Regions from separate parts of the Nonomuraea sp. NPDC050790 genome, predicted to be linked through region 2. Evidence: riboswitches for the same ligand, from Rfam matches in the RefSeq annotation. Region 2 holds a riboswitch; the other holds the start of a gene.

Evidence for each region. A riboswitch is a leader RNA that binds a small molecule or an ion and turns the genes downstream of it on or off. The one in region 2 is predicted to bind cyclic di-AMP.
Region 1: it holds a riboswitch for cyclic di-AMP, as region 2 does, so the genes downstream of both, ACIBEJ_RS28100 (C40 family peptidase) here and ACIBEJ_RS45645 (hypothetical protein) in region 2, are expected to answer to the same signal.

The regions. Positions count from the first base shown of each region.
Region 1 is NZ_JBITGF010000005.1:619,228-626,761, forward strand. It holds gene ACIBEJ_RS28085 (glycosyltransferase family 4 protein) at 1-1,026, opposite strand, end outside; gene ACIBEJ_RS28090 (M48 family metallopeptidase) at 1,023-2,297, opposite strand; gene ACIBEJ_RS28095 (hypothetical protein) at 2,294-3,007, opposite strand; gene ACIBEJ_RS28100 (C40 family peptidase) at 3,077-3,553, opposite strand; cyclic di-AMP (ydaO/yuaA leader) riboswitch at 3,621-3,785, opposite strand; gene ACIBEJ_RS28105 (class I SAM-dependent methyltransferase) at 4,007-4,639, opposite strand; gene ACIBEJ_RS28110 (LysR family transcriptional regulator) at 4,710-5,588, shown strand; gene ACIBEJ_RS28115 (NlpC/P60 family protein) at 5,595-6,548, opposite strand; gene ACIBEJ_RS28120 (NYN domain-containing protein) at 6,862-7,534, opposite strand, start outside.
Region 2 is NZ_JBITGF010000013.1:49,147-56,680, reverse strand. It holds gene ACIBEJ_RS45675 (CDP-alcohol phosphatidyltransferase family protein) at 1-381, shown strand, start outside; gene ACIBEJ_RS45670 (phosphatidate cytidylyltransferase) at 428-1,210, shown strand; gene ACIBEJ_RS45665 (lysophospholipid acyltransferase family protein) at 1,207-1,788, shown strand; gene ACIBEJ_RS45660 (class I SAM-dependent methyltransferase family protein) at 1,785-2,573, shown strand; gene ACIBEJ_RS45655 (aldo/keto reductase) at 2,558-3,412, shown strand; gene ACIBEJ_RS45650 (DUF5302 domain-containing protein) at 3,484-3,684, shown strand; cyclic di-AMP (ydaO/yuaA leader) riboswitch at 3,850-3,988, shown strand; gene ACIBEJ_RS45645 (hypothetical protein) at 4,174-4,977, shown strand; gene ACIBEJ_RS45640 (alpha/beta fold hydrolase) at 5,018-5,866, shown strand; gene ACIBEJ_RS45635 (DUF4032 domain-containing protein) at 5,911-7,113, opposite strand; gene ACIBEJ_RS45630 (DUF885 domain-containing protein) at 7,137-7,534, shown strand, end outside.

The sequences.
Region 1 (7,534 bases), on a different contig from region 2:
GATCCACTCCCGTCCCAAGGCCCCCATCTTCCGCGCCCGTTCCCGATCCACCAGCAGTTCCACCAGCGCCTGAGCCACCGCCCCAGCCGACCGGCCGTCCACGACCAGCCCGCTCTCCCCCGGCCGCACGGCATCGGGCGCCCCGCCGGAAGCCCCCGCCACCACCGGCAACCCGGTCGCGGAGGCCTCCAGGAACACGATGCCGAGCCCCTCCACGTCCGCCCCGCCCAACCGCGTACGGCACGGCATCGCGAACACGTCCCCCGCCGCGTAGTACCCCGGCAACATCTCCCCGGACACGGCCCCGGCGAACACGACCGACCGCGTCCCAGCCGCCAGCCGTTCCAGCCGCCGCCGGTCGGGCCCATCCCCCACCAGCAACAACACCGCATCCGGCACCGCACGCAACACGGCGGGCCAAGCCCGGATCAACTGATCCTGCCCCTTGCGCCGCACCAGCCGGGACACGCACACCACCACCGGCCCGCCGAAGGCCCGGACAGCCTCCACCCCAGGATGAAAGGCCGCGGTGTCGACGCCAGGCGCCAGCCGTACCAGCTTCCCGGAGGGAACCACCCGCGCGAGCCGCTCCCGCGTGTACTCCCCCAGGTAGGTCACCACGTCCGCATGCGCGCCGATACGACGCAGCACCCCGCGCAGCATCGGCGTGCCCGCCCACGACGCCTCGTGGCCGTGGGTCAGCATCACCACCCGCCGCGCCCCCGCCGCCCGCAGCCGGGGCGCGAGCAGCCCCAGCGGCGCCGCCGCGCCGAAGACGACGGTCTCGGCGCCGAGGCGGGTCACCAGGCGGGCGGCCCGCCGCGCGACGCCGGGCGTGGGCAGCATGAGCGAGGTGGGGTGCCGCACGATCGGGTACGGCTGCCGCCGGTCGAACTCGGCGCTGCCCGCCCAGGCCGGCGCGTAGACGACCGCCCCGGGCGTGCGCACCGCCAGCCCGTGCACGAACGACTGGATGCCACCCTGCCGGGGCGGGAAGTCGTTCGTGACGAAGAGGACGCGCCTCACGGCTCGGGGACGCCGTTCAGCAGCGCCCAGGAGCGGGCCATGGCGATGCGCTGCGGCGCGGTGGGGTGGGAGGAGTACAGGACGTGCTCAAGGGGGTCCGGCGCCAGGTCGGAGATGTTGGTCGTGGCCAGGCGCTTCTGCATGGCGGTGAACGTCGCCGGGTCGCGGGTGAGGTCGAGGGCGTGGGCGTCGGCGCGGGCCTCGACGTGGCGGCTGACGACGTTCTGGGCGGGTCCGGACAGGACGGTGGCCAGGCTCATCAGGCCCATGACGGCGCCCACGGCCAGGGGTTCGGTGATGGCGGTGACGCGGGCGCGCCGCCGTACCAGGGGGAAGACCGCGAACAGCAGGGCGGCGCCGAACGCGGCCCCCAGCGCGCCGATGAGCGTGCCGTTGAGCACGTCGTCGTACTTGGCGTGGCCGAGTTCGTGAGCCACGACGAGTTCGACCTCCGGCTCCGGCGCCTTCAGCAGCGTGTCGTAGACGACGATGCGGCGGGTGGCGCCGAAGCCGGAGACGTAGGCGTTGAGCGCGGTGGTGCGGCGGGAGGCGTCGGCGACGAGCACGTCCTCGACCAGCACGCCGTCCCGCTCGGCCATGGCCAGCAGGCTGGTACGCAGCGGCGAGGCCGGCATGGAACGGAAGTCGTTGAACAGCGGCTCGAAGACGACCGGATACACGAACGAGGCGGCGACGGTCAGCCCGGCGGCGCCCACGGCCGCGGGCACCCACCAGCGCCGGAACCTGCGCGCCAGACCCACCAGCGCCACGATCATGATGGACAGCAGCACGACCCGCACCGCGATGTTCTTCAGCCGGTCGCCGCTCCACGCCGCCCATTCCTGGGTGGACAGGCCGAACTCGCGCAGCCGTACCTCGAACCACATGCCGAGCGGCCAGCGCACGACCTCGACCAGCGCGGTGAGCAGCAGCACGCCCAGCACGGCTCGCAGCCACCACGGGCCCCTGAGCCGTCCCAGGACCTTCGCGCCGAGCGGCGTGGCGACCAGCAGCCCCGCGAACAGGATCGTGAGGCCGAGCGACAGGTACGACGGCAGGCTGGTGGCCGCGTCGAACGCCTGCGACCTGGCGATCTCGGCGGCGGAGAAGTCGCGGGCCGGGTCGGGGGCGACCTGGGGCGCGTCCGGCGGCAGGGCCCGCCAGGGCGTGGTGAGCGCGGCGGCCACGACCACGGCGGCGCCGAGCACGACGGCGGCGACCCCGGCCTGGCGCCGTACCCGCGCGGGGGCCTTCTCCCGCTGATCGGTCACTCGAGTTCCTTCCTTAGGTAGGCGCGCCACCCGGCGGCCAGCTCGCGGGCGGGCAGGGGCAGGGCCCGCTCCACACCCAGCCGCCGCGCGTCGCGGTAGAACCTCACCAGCCTGTCCTCGCCGAAGCGCGCGGCGAGGAAGCGACACGCCAGCCAGGCCTCCTGGTAGGACTGTGCCAGCCGCGCGGCCCCCGGCGCGAACGCGCCCGCTCCCGGCAGTTCCCGCGGCACCCGGCCCGCGCGCACCTCGGCGGCCAGTTCCGCCGCCGCCACGGGCACGGCCAGTGCGGCGTCCTTGTAGGCCACGTAGTCGGCGAAGCCCTCGTACAGCCAGGCGGGCAGCCCGCCGGTCCCCGCGGCCACGTGGGTGAGCTCGTGGGCGAGCACGACGTCGCGCCCGGTGGGGGTGAGCCGGGCGTAGTTCTCGGGGATCACGATGACCCTGCCGTCGTGGGCGAGCGCGGCCAGTCCCTCGGCGGAGGCCGTGCCCGCCGTCCGCGCCGCCTGCGCCGCGTCGGCGGCGACCTCGACGCTGGGGCGCACCGGATGGCCGAGCACCGCCGCCACCCGCTCCGCCGCCCGCCGCGCGCGCAGCGACAGGTCCGCGCGGTCCACCCCGTCCCGAGGGGTACGGCCGGCCGGCTCGCGCGCGCAGCCGACCGGCACGACGACCAGGAGGGCCGCGAGGGCGGCGCGACGGCTCACGACCACGGCCCCGATGGTAGCCGGACGCGCGAAGGCCCCGTCCCGGGAGGGGACGGGGCCTTTCGGACCGGGCGGCTACAGACCGGGCCGGACGGCTCCTGCGAAGGACGACTTGCGCCATCCGCCGAGCTTCTCGATGCGCACCCGCTTGCCCGAACTGGGCGAGTGGACCATCTTGCCGTCGCCGACGTACATGCCGACGTGGCCTCGACCGCGGAAGAACAGCAGGTCACCCGGCTGCAGCGACTTCCACGAGATCTTCTTCTTGATGCGCGCGTACTGGCTGTGCGTCACGCGGGGGATCTTGACTCCGGCCTTCTTCCAGGCGTACTGGACGAGACCGGAGCAGTCGAAGGCGCCGGGTCCCGTTCCGCCGTAGCGGTACGGGTCGCCGATCTGCGCCCTTGCCGCGGAGACGGCCTTGCGGGCCTTGCTCTTCTGCCGTGCAGTCGCCGACTGCTTCGCCGTCTTGGCCGTCACGGTGGTCTTGACCGCGGTCTGCGCCTGGGCCGCCGGGGCATGGAGGGCGAACCCTCCGGCCGTCACGGTCATGGCGATCGCCGCACCACTCAAGACAAGACGACGGGGGTTGTGCAGGGAGGTAGACAGGATTTCTCCTTGGTTCTTCCACGAACGCCTACCGGGTTAGCTGACGGATTCGGGCCTGGAAGTCGCCCTACGGCACGCCGAAACGCGCCGATTCACCCCTTGATCCCGGGGGAATGGGATCGGTGGTTCCCCGGCTCCGTGCCTCCTGGCTGCACGGACTCGGCAGGTCACGGCCCCTTGTCGAGCAGGGGGTGACCGGCGGATCTCTGTGGGACTCGGCGACATGGCTTGTTCGCCGCGACGCCAGAACGTACTCGCGGGTTCACGGCTCGGCAAAGTCCCGGCAAAGTTGTCAAGATCCGACAGAGGTGTCAGTCAAGTCGGGAACTCCTGCTGGACACAGGGGTCCGTTACCGGAATGTGACCCTCCTCACACTTGGAGCTCCAGGGGGTGAGTCAGGTCCCATTCGTCACACCTGTCACACGGGTCACAGCGGTCAGCCGGAAGCCGGTCGGCTGGTGCCGTACCTCCTCGATCTCCTTCAGCCGCGCCGCGTGCTCGCCGCCGAGATACCGGAAGAGGTACGGCACCCGCCGCATCCGCACGACCTCGAACCGGGCGGCGACGGCGTCGAGCATGTCCCCGGCGGGCGAGTGGTCGACGTGCGCCGCGCGCCATCGGGCCAGGGGGTCGGGCTCGGGCCGGTCGAAGCGGCCGAGCAGCCTCCCGACGTCGTAGAACCAGGTCGCGGCGGCCGCGTCGGCCCAGTCCCAGGCGAACTCGTCCACCACCAGCCGGCCGCCGGGCCGCAGCAGCGCGGCCGTCCGGTCGAGCGCGGCCTCCAGCGGGTGCATGTGGTGCAGCGACAGTGACAGCACGATGACGTCGAACGGGTCGTCCTCGTAGACCGTCAGGTCGGCCTCCCGCGCGGGCACCCCCGCCGCCCTGGCCGCGGACGGGTCGAGGTCGATGGCGGTGACGTCGTGTCCGCGCGCGATCAGCGCCGCGGCCAGGGCGCCCGCGCCGCAGCCCGCGTCGAGCACGCGGGCGGGGGCGTCGGGGAGCGCGGAGAGCATCCAGGTGTCCATGACCCGATCGTGCGCGGCCCGAGCCATGCGCACCACTGCGGGATCGGCATGAAAGACATAAGCTCCATGCATGCTTGACGTCTGGTCGCTGAAGGTGCTGTCAGAGGTGGGGCGGCTGGGGTCGTTCTCGGCCGCCGCCGAGGCGCTGTCGATGACCCAACCGGCCGTCTCCCGGCAGATCGCCGCCCTGGAGCGCCGGGCCGGGGTGCTGCTGTTCCACCGGCTGCCACGCGGCGTACGCCCCACCGGCGCCGGACAGGCCGCCCTGGAGCAGGCCGCGCACGTGCTCGACGGGATCGCGCTGCTGGAGACCCGGCTGGCCGCGCATGCGAGCGGCGAGCGCGGGCGGGTGCGGGTGCAGGCGTTCCCGAGCGCCGCCACCGCGTACGTGCCCGAGTGCTTCCGCCTCTTCGCCGCCCGCCACCCGGCGGTCGAGCTGTCGCTGACCGTGGGCGGGGGCGCCGCCGCCGTCCTGTCCGGACAGGCCGACCTCGCGCTGGTGACGTCGTGGGACCCCGCGCCGCAGGGCCTGGAGCTGGTGCCGCTGCTCGACGACGAGCTGCTGGTCGCACTGCCGGGCGCGCATCCGCTGGCGGGCGGCGACAGCGTGCGGCTGCGGGCGCTGGCCGGGGAGGCGTGGATCGACGGCAGCCACCCCGACTGCCTCGGGCCGCTGTCGGAGCTCGCCGCCGCGCTCGGGGCGCCGCCACGTGTCAGCCACCTGTGCGACGACTGGAACGGCCGTCAGGGGCTCGTGGCGGCGGGCGTCGGCGTGATGGTCTTCCCGTCGATCGCCGGGGGGACGGCCGTGCGCCCGGACATCAGGCTCCTGCGTCCCGAGCCCGCCCTGCCCGCGCGCCGCGTCCTCGCCGCCGTCCTGCCCGCGCCGGGGCGCTCACCCGCCGTGGAGGAACTGCTGCGCACCATGCTCGGGTACGGCCGGCCGTGACGCCACTCAGGGGCGGATGGCGCCCACGACCCGCCTGCCGTAGGAGGAGAACTTGACCACCTTGATGACGTCGCCGGTCTGGGGCGCGTGCACGATGTTGCCGTTGCCCGCGTAGATGGTGACGTGGCCGAGGCCCTCACTGAAGATCAGGTCACCGGGCCGCAGCGAGTCCATCGAGACGCGGCGCTTGGCCCCCCACGCCCACTGCTGCCAGGTCGTGCGCGGCAGCGAGACGCCGCCCGCCCGCCACGACGCCTGGGTGAAGCCCGAGCAGTCGTACCCGCGTGGCCCGGTGCCGCCGTAGATGTAGGGCTTGCCGACCTGCGCGAACGCGAACTGCAGCACCGCCGCGGCGTTGCCGGTGGCGGGGCCGGTGTACTTGATGCCGGTGCTGTTGGGGTCGCCCGCGTTGTACGCGCCGAGTTCGCGCAGGAGCTTCTTCTGCTCCTGGATGAGCTTGAGGATCTCCGCGCGTTCCTTCTCGACCTTGTCGCGCTCGTCGTCGGCGGCGACCAGGGCGTCCTGGGCGAGGTCGCGCTGGGTCTTGAGCCCCTTGTTCTCCCGGTCGAACGCGGCCAGCCGCTCGGCGCGCTCGGCCTGGAGCTGGCCGGTGAGCGCCATGCCGCCGAGCAGGCCCGAGGGGTCGCCCTGCCCCATCAGCGTGGGCCAGGAGGTCATGTCGGCGCCGATCTGGTAGTCGTTGACTGCCATGTTGATGACCTGGGCGCGCAGGCGGGCCACGGAGGCCAGCTTCTCCTTGTAGGTGGCGTTGAGCGTGCCGTACTTCTTCTTGGCCGCCTTGTGGCGTTCGGTGGCGGTGTTGAAGCGCTCGACGACGTGGTCGGCCTTGTTGTTGAGGCGGGAGAGCTTCGCCTTGGCCTGTTTGATGGTCGGCTTGGGATCGGCCACCGCCACACCGACCGGCGACGCCAGCAGCCCGATCGCCAGACCAGCAGCCAACGAAACCCGGCCAAACCTCACAGCGTCGCCTCCCAGTGATCACACCTGGGGGCAAATAGTACAGAAGTGCTGGGTGAGTTCTCAGCCTTTAGCCGGATTTGTAACCCACGCCCCACCACCCTCACCTCTCCCATCCGACTCTCGTCCGGCAAGGACGAAGCCCGCCACCGCGCGACCGGCCGCCCTTCTGGTGCCCGGGACCGCTGAGGGTGTGCCGTCGGGCGACCGGCCGCGCCGATGGGCGCAGATCGGAAGGTACGCCCGGCCGGGCCGTCCGCGCAGCAAGGCAGACCGATCCGGTCTGGAGCAGGGGTCAGGCGCGGCCGAGGCGGCGCAGGAGGAGGGCGGAGGAGACGGGGCGGGCGCCCATGCGGCGCACCGACTCGGCCACCTCGCGGTCGGTCGACACCACGGCGATGGCGCGGCCGGGCGGCTCGGCCCTGACCAGTTGCCTGATCACGTCGTCGGCGATCTCGCCGGGCGCGCTGAACAGCACGCGGACCCCGCGCGGCGCCACCACCTGGACGGGCGAGTTGAGCTCGGCGCCGTCGAAGACCACGGTGACCTCCACCCGGGTCTGCGCGACCAGGCCGCCGAGCCCGGTCATCAGGCGGGCGCGCTGGTCGGCGAGGGTGAAGTTGCCGTAGCCGGTCTTGGTCACGTTGTAGCCGTCGATGATCAGATGGACCTGCGGCAACGCCAGCAACTGATCCAGCAGTTGCGGATCGTCGTCGGCCAGGGCGCGCGCGGGCACGCCCCGCACGCCGGGGGCGCCGGGCGCGACCGCGGCCACCGAGTCGGCGGGGCGGCTGATGGTGGTGGGCAGGGCCAGTTCCCTGCGCAGCCCGGCCGAGGCGTCCTGCAGCGCGTCGAGCAGGACCCGGATGCGGGCGTCCTCGATGCTCCTGCCCTCGCGGGCGGCCCGCCGGGAGGCCTCCAACTGTTTCTCCACGTCGCTGAGGCGCTCGCGCAGCCGGCGCAGCTCC
Region 2 (7,534 bases):
GCCGCCCGCCTCGCCTGCGCCAACCTCGACGGCGGGGTCGCCCGCGAGAGCGGGCGCACGACCCGGTTCGGCGCCGTCGTCAACGAGCTGGGCGACCGCCTGGCTGAGCTCGCCGTGCTGGCGGGCTGCCTCGTCCTGGCCCCGCCCGCGCTGGTCGCGACCGCGGCGCTCGCCGCAACCCTCCCGTCGTGGGTCGCCCTGGCCGGTGCCGCCGCGGGGGCGCGGCGCGCGCAGGGCGGCCCCGTGGGCAAGACCGAGCGCTGCGTGCTGCTGGTGGCCTTCGCCCTCACGGGCTGGGCTTGGTGGCTCGCCCTGCTCGCCGCCGGTTCCGCGATCACCGCCCTGGTACGGCTGGCGCGCCTCGGAAGGGAACTGGCATGACTCCCGAACCCACCCCGCAACGACCGAGCCTCGGAAAGGAGTCGGCGTGATCCTCGAAACCGCACCCTTCCTGGCCGGTGCGCTCGGTGCCAGCGGCGTGGCCGTCTGGGTCTCGCATCGCCGCGAGCTGATCCAGCGCTGGCTGACCTGGGCCGTGGCCGCGCCGGTGGTGACGCTGGCCCTGCTCGTCGGCCCGATGGGCGCGGCGGCGCTGGCCGGGGCGCTCGGACTCGTGTGCGCCGCCGAGTACGCCCGGCTGGTGCGGCTGCGGGCACCCGAGACGCTGATCCTCGCCGGCGCCGCCGCCGTGCTGCCCTTCCTGCCCACACCGCTGACCGCCGCCCCGGTGCTCCTGGCGCTCGCCCTCACCCCGGTGCTCCAAGGTGACGCCGAGGACGGCGGCAGGCGGGCCGCGTACTCCGTCTTCGGGCTGCTCTGGATCGCCCCGCTGAGCGCCCTGGCCACGCTCGCCCCGGCCACCGCCTTCGCCCTCGTGCTGGCCGTCGCACTCGCCGACGTCTGCGCGTGGTGCGGCGGCAGGCTCCTGGGCGGCCCGGCGCTGTCGCCGCTGTCGCCCGCCAAGACCTGGGGCGGCGTGGCCGGCGGCGCGGCGGGCGGTCTGACGGTCCTGCTCCTGCTGGGCGAGTTCACCCCGGTCACCGCCCTGGCCGTGGCCGCCGGAGCGCCGCTCGGCGACCTGCTGGAGTCGATGCTCAAGCGCGGCGCGAAGGTCAAGGACGCCGGAACCTGGCTGCCCGGCTTCGGCGGCCTGCTCGACCGCGTGGACTCCCTGCTCGTGGCCCTCGCCGTAGTGGTGGTGCTGCCGTGAGCCTCGGGGCCGTGATGCGGCGGCGGCTGTGGCGGGCCGCCTTCGCCTGCAGCGGCGGCCTGGCCGTGGAGGGTCCGCCGCCCGGCGGCCCGTGCGTCGTGGTCGCCAACCACTGCTCCCACGCCGACACCGCCGCCCTGCTGGCCGCGCTGCCCGCGCGGCTGCGCCCGTCCGTGGCGGCGGCGGCCGACTACTGGTTCGCCGGCCGCGCGCGGGCGCTGGTCTGCCGGACGCTGGTCTCCGGCTTCCCGGTACGGCGCGGCGGCGGCGGTTCCCGTGACCTGGCGGCAGCCGTACACCTGCTGAGACAAGGCCGTGTCCTGGTCGTCTACCCGGAGGGCACCCGCTCGCGCGACGGCCGCGTCGGCGACTTCCACCGCGGGGCGGCGCGGCTGGCCGAGGCGGCCGGTGTCCCGATCGTCCCGGTCCTGCTGGAGGGGACGGGCCGGGTCCTGCCGGTGCACGGCCGCCTGAGCCGCGCCCCCGTGACCGTCCGTTTCCTGCCGCCCGTCCCCGACCTGGAGACGGCGCACCACCTCCTGCGCTCCCAACAACTCCCGAAGGGTGAAATTTCATGAAGTGGGCACTCATGCGGCTCCTGATGCGCACCGCCGGCCGTACCAGCCGCGGCATCCGCATCGGCTACCGCCACGGCTTCGACAGCGGCACCATGCTCGACTACGTCTACGTCAACAAGGCCCACGGCTGGCCCCTCGACCGGATCTACCTGAACTCGATCGGCTGGCGGGCCATCCGCGCCCGCCGCGACCTGCTCAAGGAGGTCATCAGGGACGAGGTCTCGGCGCGGGCGGGCCGCGCGCTCATCCTCGACGTGGCCGCGGGACCCGGCCGCTACCTCCAGGACGTCGCCAGGGAGCAGCCCGAGGTCGAGGTCGTCTGCCGCGACCTGGCCGAGGCCGGCCTGCGGCTGGGCAGGGAACTGGCGGGGGAGCGCGGCCTCTCGAACGTCCGCTACGAGCGGGGCGACGCCTTCGACCCGGAGCCCCTGGACCGGCCGGCCGACATCATCGTGGTCAGCGGGCTGTACGAGCTGATCCTGGACGACGAGACGATCAGGAAGTCGCTGGCCAGGCTCCGCGACCTGCTCGCGCCCGACGGCGTGCTGATCTTCACCACGCAGACCCGCCACCCGCAACTGGAGTTCATCGCCAACGTGCTGCCCAACCGCGACGGGCGGCTGTGGGTGATGAAGTGCCGCCCCGCCGAGCGCCTGCACGCCTGGGCCGTCGAGGCCGGCTACGCCGACGTCGTCAGCAGGAGGGAGAAGATCGGCCTGTTCACGGTCACGACGGCGACTCAGGCGCCGGAATGTATGACCATGGACGCATGCAGACACGACTGATCGGTCAGATGAGTGTCAGTGCCATCGGGCTCGGCGCCATGCCGATGTCGGTGGAGGGCCACATGCCCGACGAGGAGCAGTCGATCAGGACCGTCCACGCGGCCCTGGACGCCGGGATCACGCTGATCGACACGGCCGACGCCTACACGCCGACCGAGGCCGAGGTCGGCCACAACGAGCGCATCGTCGCCAAGGCGCTGGCGAGCTGGGGCGGCGACGCGGACGCGGTGCTCGTGGCCACCAAGGGCGGGCACACCCGGCCACGCGGGCGCTGGGCCGTGGACGGCCGGCCCGAGTACCTCAAACAGGCCTGCGACCGCTCGCTCAAGGCGCTGGGCGTCGAGGCGATCGGGCTCTACCAGCATCACCGGCCCGATCCCGCGGTGCCGTACGAGGAGTCGATCGGCGCGCTCGCGGACCTGCTGGCGGCCGGGAAGATCAGGATGGCCGGGATCTCCAACGCGAACCCGGCCCAGATCAGGCAGGCCAACGAGATCCTCGGCGGGCGGCTGGTGAGCGTGCAGAACCAGTACTCGCCGAGCTTCCGCAGCAGCGAGCCCGAGGTGGACGTCTGCGAGGAACTGGGCGTGGCCTTCCTGCCGTGGGAGCCGCTCGGCGGCATGAACCACGTGGGCCGCCTGGGCAGCCGCCACGCCGCCTTCGGGCAGGTCGCGGCCGAGCGCGGGGTCTCCCCGCAGCGTGTCTGCCTGGCCTGGGAGCTGGCCAGGAGCCCGGTGATGATCCCGATCCCGGGTTCGAGCCGCCCGGCGACGATCCTCGACTCCCTGGCCGCGGCCGACCTCGAACTCACCGAGGAGGAGCTGGCCCGCCTGGGCTGAGCGGTGCCCGGTTTCGCGTCAGGTCGGCCGTCGTGCGAAGCTGTTGTGGTCCCCAACACCAGGAGGTCCTCATGGCGGAATCACCGGAGCCGGAAGTCAGCGAAACTCCCGAGGACGAGATGAAGCGCAAGTTCCGGGAGGCCCTGGAGCGTAAGCGCAACCAGCACACCGACTCGGGTGCGGGTGGCAGGGGCACGGATCAGTCGAAGATCCACGGCGCGCACGGCCCTGCTGCCAGCAAGCGTTCGTTCCGGCGCAAGAGCGGCGGCTGAGCCGACGTTCCGAGGGGGTACGGCATTGCCGTACCCCCCTTTTTCTTGACCTTCTTAGGTAGATCTTCGCCCGTTTCATGGCGATTGTTTTGCTTTTGACGTGTTTGGCACTTACAGTCCATAGCTATACCAGCCCGGCGACCTGGCCCTTCAGCAGGAAGAGGCCTCCGGCTGGCGCCGAATCCCGTACCCGCGGGAACCGGGGAACCAATGTTCCTTTGGGGTGAATCCGACGTCCGCGTCGGTAGGGCATCTCCACGCCCGAACCCGTCAGCTAACCCGGTAGGCGAGATGGAGAGGACTGATCTTTTCATGCACCACCGCGATGAGCCCCCATTCCGCGTAGTTTCACCCGCCGCCTACTGAGCGGCCCCCTTCCCCAAGCTCCACTTCGCGCCAGCGCGTAGCGTCCGTTCGGCTTTGTGCCCGGCTACGCCGCTTTGACGAGCGCGTTTTCCCCTGTCCCCGCACAAAGGACTTCTCTTCTTCATGTCTTCCCGCTTTGGCATGCGTTCTTTCACCATGCTCGCCTCCGCCGCCGTCATCGGCGCGGTCACCCTCGGCACCGGCGCAACCGCACACGCGGACGACTTCTCCGAAAAGAAGCCCCTGCTCAAGGGCTCCACCACCGCTTCGTACTACTGGGACGACGCCTCCGGTCGCAACGGCGACACCGGCCTTCCCGCCTCCGGCAAGCCCATGCAGAAGGGCCTGGCCGCCAGCCCGAGCTGGCCCCTGCTCACCGAGGGCTACGTCATCTACAAGGGCAAGAAGGAGCCGTTCTTCGTCGGTGACCGCGGCCCGGGCGTACCGTCGAACCGCGGCATCATGCTCGACCTCGACGCCAAGACCTTCGCCTCGCTGACCGGCGGCAAGTTCAACTCCAGCTCGCTGACCGTCGACGGCGTCGGCGGCCAGGGCCACATCAAGATCGACTACGTCATCACCAAGTGGGGCCCGGGCGTGGGCAAGAAGAACCACCCCGTCGCCTTCTCCACCGGCGCCTGGTCCCGCAAGGACGCCAACCCGGCCAAGCCCCCGGTCGTGACCGCGGAGAAGAAGATCGAGAAGAAGGAAGAGGACAAGCCCGCCGCGCCCGCGCAGGTCGCGGAGAAGGCGCCGGAGAAGGCTCGCGAGGAGAAGGCGCCGCAGGCCGAGCTGGCCGCGGCGGTCACCAACCGCGAGACCGAGTCCAACGGCGTGGGCGGCCTCGCCCTCGTCAGCGGCCTGGCCTTCCTGGGCGGCGGCCTGTTCCTGGCCCGCGGCCGCATCCGCAAGGCGTTCGAGCGCTGACCTCTTTACTCATGAGGAACAGAATGTGATTCTGTTCCTCATGAGCGAACGCGCGGCCGTCAACGGCATCGAGATCGTCTACGACAGCTTCGGCTCGCCGGACGCACGGCCGCTGCTGCTCATCATGGGGCTCGGCGCCCAGCTCATCCACTGGGACGAGGAGTTCTGCGAGCTCCTCGCCGAGCAGGGCCACCACGTCGTCAGGTTCGACAACCGCGACGCCGGTGAGTCCACACACCTGCACGAGGCGGGCGTTCCGGAATTCGGGTCGCCCGCTTCGCCGTACCTGCTGGCGGACATGGCGCGGGACGCGGCCGGGCTGCTCGACGCGCTCGGCTGGCCCGCGGCGCACGTCGTCGGCGCGTCGATGGGCGGGATGATCGCCCAGCAGCTCGCGCTCGACCACCCGGCGCGGGTGCGGACGCTGACCTCGATCATGTCCACGCCGGGTCCGCAGGTCGCGCCGCCCACGCCCGAGGCGAGCGCGACGCTGATGTCGCCGCCGCCCGCCGACCGCGCGGCGGCGATCGAGCTGGCCCAGCGGACGTGGGCGATCATCGGCTCGCCCGGATACGAGCTGGACACCGAGCGGGTCGCGCGGCTGGCCGGGCTCGCCTACGACCGGGCGAACGACCCCGCCGGGACGGCTCGGCAATTGGCCGCGATCCTGGTCTCCGGAGACCGGACCGAAAGGCTGGGTCGGCTGGCCGTACCCACGCTTGTCCTGCACGGAGAGGACGACGTGCTCATTCCGGTCGCCGCGGGACGGGCGACCGCTTCGGCAATTCCCGCCGCAAGACTGGTCACGTTCCCCGGAATGGGGCACGATCTGCCCAAGCCACTCTGGTCGCGGATCGTGGAAGAGATCACGAAACACACGGCGGAGTGACCCGCGTCGCGCGGCCGTTCCCCCACGGCGGCCGCGCGGCGCACTCACTCCTCGTCCGGCAAAAGCGCCTTCTCATCCGGTTTGTGGACCAGCACCTCGTCGATGTACGACTTCACCGCCGCGCCCAGCCCCACGTCGCCGCCGGCCGCCTCCGACAGGTACCACCGGTGGTCGAGCACCTCGTGGAAGACCTGCGCGGTGTCGAGCTTGCGCCGCAGCTCGGCCGGGATCGCGTCGATCGTCGGCTGGAACGCCTCGGCCAGCCACCGGTGCGCCACGATCGCCTCGTCCTCGTGCCGCAGGCCCTTGGCGACGCGGAAGCCGTCCAGGTCGTTGAGGAGCCTGCGGGCCTGGTTCTCCTCCACGTCCAGGCCGGTCAGGCGGAGCAGGCGGCGCTGGTGGTGTCCGGCGTCGACGACCTTGGGCCGCACGATCAGCCGCCCGGTGCCGACCTTGCGGCGCACCATCATCTCGGCCACGTCGAACCCGAGCAGGTTGAGCCGCCGGATGCGCTGCTCGACCTTGTGCCAGTCGACCTCCTCGATGATCTCGTCCTGGGTGATCTCGCTCCACAGCCGGTGGTAGCGGGTGACGATGTCCTCGGCCGTCTCCATCGGATCGACCGACGGGTGCAGCAGGCCGCCGGCCTCCAGGTCGAGCATCTCGCCGAAGATGTTCACGTGCGCGGCCTCGATGTCGGCCAGCCGCTGCCCCTCGCTGATCATCGGGTGCATCTCGCCGGTCTCGGCGTCCACCAGGTACGCGGCGAACGCGCCCGCGTCCCGGCGGAAGAGCGTGTTGGACAGCGAGCAGTCGCCCCAGTAGAAGCCGTTGAGGTGCAGGCGCACCAGCAGGACGGCCAGCGCGTCGAGCAGCCTGGTCAGCGTGTCGGGGCGCAACGTCCCCGACATCACCGCCCGGTAGGGCAGCGAGAACTGCAGGTGCCGGGTGATCAGCGCGGCGTCCAGTCCCTCGTCGCGGCCCGTGACGTAGGCGACCGGCTCCACCGAGGGGGCATCCAGCCTGGCCAGGTCCCAGAGGAGCTGGTACTCGCGCTTGGCGTACCGCTCGCTGATCTCCTTGATCGCGTAGACCTTGCCGGACAGGCGGGCGAAGCGGACCACGTGCCGGGAGATGCCGCGGGGCAGGTCGACCAGATGGTGCTGCGGCCACTCGGCGAGGGGGGTCTCCCACGGCAGCCGGATCAGGTCGGGGTCACCCAGCGCGCCGGTGATCTGTAGGGGCATTTCATCAGGATATGGTGCGATCCGTGGACGAGTTTCTCTCCTGGTACTTCGACAACCACCCCATCCTCGCCAGCTATCTCGGCGCCGACGGCCACGACCACACGCTCGGCGACTTCTCCGCCGCCGCGCTGATCGCCGTCGAGGACGAAGAGCGCCGCTGGATCACCCGCCTGTCCGAGCTGGAGACCCCCACCCTCGACGACGCGATCGACCGCGACCTCGTCCTGTCCCAGCTGCGCGGCTCCGTCGCCATGGCGCAGTGGCCGGCATGGCGGCGCGACCCCGCCTTCTACGTCTCGCTCGTGTTCACCTCCATGAACACGCCGTTCCAGCAGAAGCTCAAGCCCGAGCACGAGCTGGTCGCCGCCGCCGTGTCCCGGCTGGCCGAGGTCCCCGGCGTCCTGGCCGCCTGCCGCGCCAA